Linked DNA regions of Methylibium petroleiphilum PM1. The protein of the gene in region 2 interacts with the protein of the main gene of each other region in a pairwise test. Links are inferred from orthologs where the notes say so. Each region holds a gene or a part of one and is shown on either strand. Other genes may lie near its edges.

What was found.
Region 1: the proteins of accC (region 2) and cysM interact in binary tests that used the Escherichia coli proteins (3 or more experiments, as listed by UniProt). The link is inferred for Methylibium petroleiphilum PM1 from one-to-one orthologs.
Region 3: the proteins of accC (region 2) and ribD interact in binary tests that used the Escherichia coli proteins (3 or more experiments, as listed by UniProt). The link is inferred for Methylibium petroleiphilum PM1 from one-to-one orthologs.

Annotation. Positions count from the first base shown.
Region 1 is NC_008825.1:1,208,030-1,211,177, reverse strand. The notes cover bases 27-3,022. They hold cysM (cysteine synthase CysM), read right to left. Parts: upstream 1,980-3,022; coding sequence 1,074-1,979; downstream 27-1,073. Other genes in these bases: MPE_RS05665 (rhomboid family intramembrane serine protease), read left to right, coding at 2,689-3,022; MPE_RS05675 (hypothetical protein), read right to left, coding at 2,147-2,347; MPE_RS05685 (NUDIX domain-containing protein), read right to left, coding at 524-1,066; MPE_RS05690 (sulfurtransferase TusA family protein), read right to left, coding at 273-500; galU (UTP--glucose-1-phosphate uridylyltransferase GalU), read left to right, coding at 27-204. Outside these bases: more of galU, read left to right, coding at 1-26; more of MPE_RS05665, read left to right, coding at 3,023-3,148. UniProt on the Escherichia coli protein: Two cysteine synthase enzymes are found. Both catalyze the same reaction. Cysteine synthase B can also use thiosulfate in place of sulfide to give cysteine thiosulfonate as a product.
Region 2 is NC_008825.1:3,408,247-3,411,365, forward strand. What follows is about bases 153-3,119. They hold accC (acetyl-CoA carboxylase biotin carboxylase subunit), read left to right. Parts: upstream 153-944; coding sequence 945-2,294; downstream 2,295-3,119. Other genes in these bases: aroQ (type II 3-dehydroquinate dehydratase), read left to right, coding at 153-392; accB (acetyl-CoA carboxylase biotin carboxyl carrier protein), read left to right, coding at 473-931; prmA (50S ribosomal protein L11 methyltransferase), read left to right, coding at 2,311-3,119. Also shown: more of aroQ, read left to right, coding at 1-152. UniProt on the Escherichia coli protein: This protein is a component of the acetyl coenzyme A carboxylase complex; first, biotin carboxylase catalyzes the carboxylation of the carrier protein and then the transcarboxylase transfers the carboxyl group to form malonyl-CoA.
Region 3 is NC_008825.1:3,128,320-3,131,247, reverse strand. Bases 57-2,832 are described here. They hold ribD (bifunctional diaminohydroxyphosphoribosylaminopyrimidine deaminase/5-amino-6-(5-phosphoribosylamino)uracil reductase RibD), read right to left. Parts: upstream 2,124-2,832; coding sequence 990-2,123; downstream 57-989. Other genes in these bases: MPE_RS22825 (type IV pilus modification PilV family protein), read right to left, coding at 2,185-2,832; MPE_RS14860 (riboflavin synthase), read right to left, coding at 304-921; ribBA (bifunctional 3,4-dihydroxy-2-butanone-4-phosphate synthase/GTP cyclohydrolase II), read right to left, coding at 57-219. In the rest of the region: more of ribBA, read right to left, coding at 1-56; more of MPE_RS22825, read right to left, coding at 2,833-2,928. UniProt on the Escherichia coli protein: Converts 2,5-diamino-6-(ribosylamino)-4(3h)-pyrimidinone 5'-phosphate into 5-amino-6-(ribosylamino)-2,4(1h,3h)-pyrimidinedione 5'-phosphate.

The DNA.
Region 1 (3,148 bases), 2.2 Mb from region 2 along the record:
CGCGGCGTGGGGGGTGAGATCCAGCTGACCGACGGCATTGCCGGCCTGTTGCGCCGCCAGAAGGTGTTCGCCTACACCTACGAGGGCAAGCGCTACGACTGCGGCAGCAAGGAAGGCTTCCTGCAGGCCAACATCGAGCTCGGCATGGCCCACCCGCAGATCGGCGCCAGCGTGCGCGAGTACCTGAAGACGCTGGCGCTCTGACCCGGAGCGCGGCCGCACCCCATGAAAAAGCCGCCCGAGGGCGGCTTTCTTGCGCGGGCTGGCTCAGCTCAGCGCCTCCGCAACCAGTGGATGAACTCCTGGCCCTCGGTCTGCTGGTCGACCAGCTCGTTGCCGGTCTGGCGGGCAAAGGCCTGGAAATCGCGCACCGAGCCGGGGTCGGTGGCGACCACCTTCAGCGTCTGGCCGCTGCTCATGTCGGCCAGTGCCTTCTTCGCCTTCAGGATCGGCAGCGGGCAGTTCAGACCGCGGGTGTCGAGTTCCTTGTTCACTTCCATCGATATCCCCTGTTGCAACGATTCTAGGCCGACGCCCGGCCCCATTCGATCCACTGCGGCTCGATGCCGCGGGTGCGCTGCCAGTCGGCCAGCGCGAACCCGGTGCCGGCGGTCCAGCACTTCACCTCCGCCGGCTCGAACAGTCGGTACTCCACCAGCTCCGGCGACAGCACGATCTCGCCGCGCGCCTTCACGTGGTAGGCCACGATGAGCTGGTTCATGCGCTGGAAATCATAGACACCGATCAGCGCGATCTGGCTCGCCCGCAGCGCGGTCTCTTCCAGCACCTCGCGCGCGATGCCCTCCTGAGGGGTCTCGCCGGCCTCCATGAAGCCGGTGATCAGGCCGAAGTTCCTGCCCGCCCAGGCCGCGTTGCGCGCCAGCAGCAGGCGTCCGTCGCGGTCCTCGCATTCCAGCACCGCGGCCAGCACCGGCGTCGGGTTGTTCCAGTGCGTCCAGGCGCACTGGGGACAGCGTAGCCGGGACTTGTCGCCGCCATCCTCGGCCGCGACGATCCATTCGAGCGCGGCGGCACAGCTCGGGCAGAAGCGGAACGCATGCGACATCGGCGGCTCAGGCCGGGAAGACCCCGGTCGACAGGTAGCGGTCGCCACGGTCGCAGACGATGAACACGATGGTCGCGTTCTCGACCGTCCTGGCCACCTCCAACGCCGCCCACAGCGCCCCGGCGGCCGAGATGCCAGCGAACAGACCCTCCTCGCGCGCCAGCCGGCGCGCCATGTCCTCGGCATCGGACTGGCTGACGTTGATGGTCTCGTCGACACGGCTGGGCTCGTAGATCTTTGGCAGATAGGCCTCAGGCCACTTGCGGATGCCGGGGATCCGCGAGCCTTCGCTGGGCTGCGCGCCGATGATGCGCACGCCGGGGTTCCTCGACTTCAGGTAGGTCGACACGCCGGTGATCGTGCCGGTGGTCCCCATCGCGCTGACGAAGTGCGTGATCTGCCCTTCGGTGTCGTCCCAGATCTCGGGGCCGGTGGTCTCGACATGGATGCGCGGGTTGTCGGCATTGGCGAACTGGTCGAGCACGCGGCCCTTGCCCTCGCGTTGCAGGCGCTCCGCCAGGTCGCGCGCGTACTCCATGCCGCCGGCCTTGGGCGTCAGCACCAGTTCCGCGCCGAAGGCACGCATCGACTGCGCCCGCTCGATCGACAGGTCCTCCGGCATGATCAGCAGCATGCGGTAGCCTCGGATCGCCGCCGCCATCGCCAGCGCGATGCCGGTGTTGCCCGAGGTGGCCTCGATCAAGGTGTCGCCCGGCTTGATCTCGCCACGCTCCTCGGCGCGGCGGATCATGCTGATGGCCGGCCGGTCCTTCACCGACCCCGCGGGGTTGTTGCCCTCGAGCTTGCCGAGGATCACGTTGCCGCGCCGCTCGTTCTCGGCGCCCGGCAGGCGCACCAGGCGAACCAGCGGGGTTCGGCCGATCGTGTCTTCGACGGTCAGATAACTGGGCATGCGGCACCTTCCTGCGCGCATTGTGGCAGCGTCGAATCACACCGTAAGCCCGCCAGCGAATGCCATGAACTCACAGGCGACTCCGGCATAGGCAGTAGCTCAGCACCTCGAGCCCACACTGCAACCCACGGCAGCGACATCTGCCGGTGCAGTGCCTTAGGCGCCCGTCAGCTACCCGAAGCCGTCAACGGGTCTAGGCGCGCGTCGTCTGTCGCGATCGGCGTCGAGGCTTTTGCGGCACGCGCGGCGGCATCGGCCTCCACGTGCTCGCGTACCTCCCGATCGACGAAAACCGCGTTCTGACCACAGGCCACCAAACTGACCGCGAGGAAGGATGCAGTAGCGATCCAACGAGACAGCTTCTTCATGACGCAATTCTTGCTCTCAAGACACCTGCTGGGAAGGCTCTGGCGACTTGGGGGGGCTTGAAATGAGTACGAGCGTGGCAAGCTTCTCGGTAGTTTTCCCCCGTCCCGTCATGGGCGCCCGGACAGTGCTCTCGCGGCGATTCGGCGAGCAGGGCTCTGGGCCTGCGGTCGGCCAGCCTCGCTTACACTGCAGCACGCTTGCCTCGGTGGCGAAATCGGTAGACGCGCGGGACTCAAAATCCCGTTCAGCAATGAGTGTCGGTTCGAGTCCGACCCGAGGCACCACCCCCACCCTCACCCACGCTCCGGCAGCCGCGCTGCGGCCGATCCACCCGCGCCACATGCCTCCCCTGCCCCCAATCACCCAGGCCCTGATCCTGATCAACGTCGCGGTGTTCTGCCTCGACCAGTTCCTCGGCATGTGGTTCACGCGGCTGTTCGCGCTGTGGCCGCTGGGTGGCGGTTTCATGCCTTGGCAGGTGGCGAGCTACGCCTTCCTGCACGGTGGCATCGGCCATCTGTTCTTCAACATGCTGGGCCTGTGGATGTTCGGCGCGGAGCTGGAGCGCCTGTGGGGCACGAAGCGCTTCGTGCAGTTCTACGGCGCCAGCGTGCTCGCCGCGGCCGTGGCGCAGTTGCTGGTGGCCTGGCTGCTCAACTCGCCCTACCCGACCGTTGGCGCCTCGGGCGGCCTGTTCGGCCTGCTGCTGGCTTTCGGCATGCTGTTCCCGAACCGCACCATCATGCCGCTCTTCCCGCCGATCCCGATGAAGGCACGCACCTTTGTGATGGTGTTCGGCG
Region 2 (3,119 bases):
CGGCGGTCTACGGCGCCACCACGCTGGCCGAGATCGACGCGGCCCTGCTGCGCCGCGCGGGCGAGGCCGGGTTCGGATTGGCGAGCTTCCAGAGCAACCACGAGGGCGCACTGGTCGATCGGGTACAGGAGGCGCGCAGCGACGGCACCCGCTTCATCCTGATCAACCCGGCCGCCTTCACGCACACCAGCGTCGCGTTGCGCGATGCGCTCGCCGCGGTGGCCCTGCCCTTCATCGAGGTGCACCTGTCGAACGTGCACCGCCGCGAGGCCTTCCGTCACCATTCCTATTTCTCGGAGTTGGCCGAAGGAGTGATCGTCGGTCTGGGCGCCAGCGGCTACCGCCTGGCGCTGGAGTTCGCGCTCGAACGGCTCGACGGCACACACAACTGAGCGGTGGCCCTGCCGCGGTACACCGCCGCGCAGGCCCGGTTTGAAGAAACCATAACGACATTCGTTGGAGAGAGAAATCCATGGACCTGCGCAAACTGAAGACGCTGATCGACCTGGTGTCGGAGTCCAACGTCTCCGAACTGGAGATCACCGAGGCCGACGGCAAGGTGCGCATCGTCAAGAGCGCGCCGGTGGCGACGGTTGTGGCCGCGCCGGTGGCGGCGCCCGTGGCCCCCCCCGCGGTCGCGGCGGTCGCCGCCGCGCCGGCACCGGCGGCGGCTGCGCCGGAGCCCGCCGCGCCGACCGGACACAGCGTGAAGTCACCGATGGTCGGCACCTTCTACCGCTCGTCGAGCCCGGGCGCCAAGGCCTTCGCCGAGGTCGGCCAGGAGATCAAGGAAGGCGAGCCGATCTGCATCATCGAGGCGATGAAGATCATGAACGAGATCGAGGCCGACAAGTCGGGCACGGTCACCAAGATCCTCTGCGAGAACGGGCAGGCGGTCGAGTTCGGGCAGCCGCTGTTCATCATCGAGTGAGGCAGAGCACTCGATGTTCAAGAAGATCCTGATCGCCAACCGAGGCGAGATCGCCCTCCGCATCCAGAGAGCCTGCCGCGAGCTCGGCGTGCGCGCCGTCATCGTCTACTCGGAGGCCGACCGCGACGCCAAGTACGTGAAGCTCGCCGACGAGGCGGTCTGCATCGGCCCGCCGGCCTCGGCGCAGAGCTATCTCAACATGCCGGCCATCATCGCCGCCGCCGAGGTGACGGATGCCGAGGCCATCCACCCCGGCTACGGCTTCCTCAGTGAGAACGCCGACTTCGCCGAGCGCGTGCAACAGAGCGGCTTCACCTTCATCGGCCCGACGCCGGAGTCGATCCGCGTGATGGGCGACAAGGTGGCTGCCAAGCAGGCCATGATCAAGTCGGGCGTGCCCACGGTGCCGGGCGCCGAGGGCGCGTTGCCGGACGACCCGAAGGAGATCATCCGCCAGGCGCGCGCGATCGGCTACCCGGTCATCATCAAGGCCGCCGGTGGTGGCGGCGGACGCGGCATGCGGGTGGTGCACACCGAGGCGGCGCTGATCCACGCGGTGCAGACGACGCGCGCCGAGGCCGGCGCGGCCTTCGGCAACCCGACCGTCTACATGGAGAAGTTCCTCGAGAATCCGCGCCACATCGAGATCCAGGTGCTGGCCGACACCCACCGCAACGCGGTGTGGCTGGGCGAGCGCGACTGCTCGATGCAGCGTCGCCACCAGAAGATCATCGAGGAAGCTCCGGCGCCCGGCATCCCGCGGCGCGTGATCGAGCGCATCGGCGAACGCTGCGTCGCCGCCTGCAAGAAGATCGGCTATCGGGGCGCCGGTACCTTCGAGTTCCTGTACGAAAACGGCGAGTTCTACTTCATCGAGATGAACACCCGCGTGCAGGTCGAGCACCCGGTGACCGAGCTCGTGACCGGCGTCGACATCGTGCAGATGCAGATCAAGATCGCCGCCGGCGAGAAGCTTCCGTTCACGCAACGCCAGATCGAGATGCGGGGCCACGCGATCGAGTGCCGCATCAACGCCGAGGACCCTTACAAGTTCACGCCGTCACCGGGCCGCATCACGATGTGGCATCCGCCGGGCGGCCCCGGCGTGCGGGTCGATTCGCACGCATACACCAACTACTTCGTGCCGCCGAACTACGACTCGATGATCGGCAAGATCATCACTCACGGCGACACCCGCGAGCAGGCCTTGGCCCGCATGCGCACGGCGCTGCTGGAGACGGTGATCGAAGGGATCCAGACCAACACGCCGCTGCACCGCGAGTTGGTGGTCGACGCGAAATTCGTCGAGGGCGGCACGAGCATCCATTACCTCGAAGGCTGGATGGCCCAGCGCAAGCGCTGACGTGGCAGACACGAGCATGTTCGAGCTGGTGCTGCTCGCCCGCGAGGAGCAGGTCGAGTCAGTGTCGGACGCGCTGATGGAACTCGAAGCGCTGAGCATCTCGGTCGAAGACGCGGACGCCGACACACCGTCCGAGCAGGCGTTGTTCGGTGAACCCGACATGCCTGCACCGAAGGCCGGTTGGCAGCGCTCGACGCTGCGCGCCCTGTTTCCGGACGAGTCCAGCGCGACCGATGCGGCGACGCTGTTGCTGGCTCAGGAGTGGGCGGCCGATCTACAGGTGCACTCGCTGCAGCCGGTGCCCGAACAGGACTGGGTGCGATTGACGCAGTCGCAGTTCGCGCCGGTCGAGATCACGCCGACCTTCTGGATCGTGCCGTCATGGCATGAGGCGCCGGCCGCGGCGACGCAGGTGATACGGCTCGACCCTGGCCTCGCCTTCGGCACCGGCACGCATCCGACGACGCGCATGTGTCTGCGCTGGATCGCCACGCACGAGGCTGCGGTGCGCGGCCGGCGCGTTCTCGACTATGGCTGCGGCTCGGGCATCCTTGCCATCGGTGCCGCACTGTTCGGGGCCGCGCCGATCGACGCGGTCGACATCGACCCGGCGGCGATCCAGTCGACTCGGGACAACGCACATGCCAATGGCGTGACGCTCGAAGCCGGGCTGCCCGAACGCGCCGGCAGCCCGTCGGCCGCCTATCCGCTGGTGCTGGCCAACATCCTGGCCACACCGTTGAAGCTGCTGGCACCGCTGCTCAGCGCCCATGTCGCCGCGGGCGGCCACCTCGTGCTGGCCGGCATCCTGGAGCGCCAGGCCGC
Region 3 (2,928 bases), 280 kb from region 2 along the record:
CATCGGCGGCAGTTGCAGCCGTTCGCAGCGCTCGCGGGTGAGCGTGAGGCAGATCAGGCCGCGGCCGTAGCGCGCCATGAAGTTGATGGCTTCGGGCGTGACGTGCTCGGCGGCCATCACGAGGTCGCCCTCGTTCTCGCGATCTTCCTCGTCGACCAGGATGACCATGCGGCCGGCGGCGAGCTCGGCGATCAGCTCGGGAACAGGGGAAAGGGCCATGGCGGGATTGTAGGTGGCGGGTCGGAGCGGCGCGGGCGGGAGCGCGTCGCCTCGGCGCGGGGGAATTGCCGGCGCGCGGCGGCGTCAGCGACTGCCGAGCATGCGCTCGACGTAGCGCGCGATCAGGTCGATCTCGAGGTTGACGCGGGCGCCGACGCTCAGCGTGCCGAGCGTCGTGTGTTCCAGCGTGTGCGGGATCAGGTTGATGCCGAGTTCGGTGGTCTCGGCGTGGTCGGTGACGCGGTTGACCGTGAGGCTCACGCCGTTGACGGTGATCGAGCCCTTGTAGGCGAGGTAGCGGCCCAGCGCCTGCGGCGCAGCGATGCAAAGCTCCCAGGATTCGCCGACCGGCGCGAATTTCGTCACCGTGCCGACGCCGTCGACGTGGCCCGATACCAGGTGTCCGCCGAGCCGGTCGCTGGCGCGCAGAGCCTTCTCGAGGTTGAGCGGTCCGGGGTCGGCGAGGCCGGCCGTCTTGTCCAGGCTTTCCGCCGAGATGTCGACCGTGAACCAGTCCGCCTCCGCGTCGAAGGCCGTGACGGTCATGCAGGCGCCGTTGAGCGCGATGCTGTCGCCCAACTGCACGTCGGCCAGGTAGCCCGGCGGCGTGGCGATGGTGAGGCGCTTGCCGTGGGACGGGTCGGCGCCGAGCGGCGCGACCTTGCTGAGGCGGCCCAGGCCGCTGATGATGCCGGTGAACATGGCTCCGATTGTCTCAGCGTCGCAGCCCTGCCGCTGCGGCGGGGGCAAGCGCAGCTTCGGGCCGACGCTCAGAAATCGGCACGGCCCGGCGGCCGGGCGATCAGGCGCAGATCAGCCCCGACGCGCTCGACACTGACGAACTCGAGCGCCAGGCCCTCGGTCAGTGCAGTGAGCGGACCGAAGCGCGCCATCTCGCGACCCGCACCGAGCATCAGCGGCGCCAGGTAGACGAGGAACTCGTCGACCAGGCCCGCCCGCACGAAGGAGCCGCTGAGCTTGCTGCCCGCCTCGACATGCAGTTCGTTGATCTCGCGCCGCGCCAGGTCGTCGAGCATCGCGCCCAGATCGACCTTGCCGTCGGCGTTGGCACAGGCCAGCACCGACACGCCCTGTTCGGCCAGTTCACGGACCTTCGGCGCCGCATGGCGGGCCAGTGCACTGGCCGTGTAGACCAGCCGCTCGCCCGGTGGCGAGAGGATGCGGGCGTCGAGCGCGATGTCGAGCTTGGAGTCGACGACGACCCGGCACGGCTGCAGCACGGTGTCGACGAGCCGCACGTCGAGCCGCGGGTCGTCGTCGATCACGGTGCCGATGCCGGTGAGCACCGCCCCGGCCCGCTTGCGGTAGGCGTGGCCGTCGGTGCGGGCGGCATCGCCGGTGATCCACTGGCTCAGGCCGTTGTCGAGTGCCGTGCGTCCGTCGAGCGACGCGGCGATCTTCAGGCGCACCCACGGCCGCTGGCGCAGCATGCGGGAGAGGAAGCCGATATTCAGCTCGCGCGCGGCGATTGCAACCGGGTCGCCGGGCGCCAGCACCGTCACGTCGATGCCGGCCGCCCGCAGCCGGCCGATGCCGTGACCGGCGACCAGCGGATTCGGGTCCTGCAGCGCCACCATCACGTGGGCCACGCCGGCCTCGACCAGCGCATCGCAGCAGGGCGGGGTGCGGCCGTGGTGCGAGCAGGGCTCGAGCGTGACCCAGGCGGTGCCGCCGCGCACCGTGTGGCCCGCGGCCTGCGCCGCACGCAGTGCCGACACCTCGGCGTGCGCCGAGCCGGCGCGCTGCGTGTGTCCACTGGCCAGCAGGCGACCGTCGGGGGCGGTGATGACGCAGCCGACCCGGGGGTTGGGATCGGACAGGCCGATGGCTTCGTTGGCGTTGCGCAGCGCGAGCGCCCAGGATTCGGAGGGGGTGAGCTTCACGCCCTCGACGATACGCGAGGCCGGCAGGGTGACGCAGAGCCGGCGTCACTCGCGTTCGGTTTCACGGCTGGTGCGGCGCGGTCCCGGCCGGGCAGGCCCCGGTGTCCAGCAGCAGGAAGTTCTGGTGGTGAAGGGATCGAGTCACGAGACTGTAGAGGGCCGGATGCTCCTCGTTGCGCGTCGTCGAGGGCGCAGTGGTGTAGCGGCACACGACCTGCGTGCCGGCGGGCTCGGGCGCGATGCGGGACTGTCCCGACCAGGCGCGTGGCGTGCCCGGATCGGTGTCGTGATCGCCCGCACGCATCAGGCAGGCATAGGAGCGCACGCCGGCGATGGGCCGACCGTCGTTGTGGCTGACGGCGTCGGCCACATGACAGTCGGGCACCGCCAGCAGATGCTGCGTGGCGCTGAAGGAGAGCCCAGTCACGGCGGCGGCCCAGGAGCCCGACAGATCGCCGCGCAGCAGCAGTGCCTGCAGTGGGGTACAGGTGGCCGCGATGTCGGTGTGGTCGTCCGGCGCCGTCGTGCATTGCGCGATCACCGCGCCGGAGCTGTCGTCGAACACCAGGAAGCCGCCGCTGGCACCCTGCCAGCGCAGAACGCTGCGGCCGCGGTTCGCGCCGGTCAGTCGCTCGGCCTCGATCGGGATGTCGAGCGCCCGGCCTTTCGGACGCAGCAGTGCGGCGACGTCGACCCGGGGCAGGCCCAGGCTGCCGCCGTCGGCAGGTTCCGCGCGTGCGATCAGCGAGCCCAGCCTGACGAAGGTCTGGCGCGTGTCGCCGCTGCGGTCGGCCCATGTGACTTG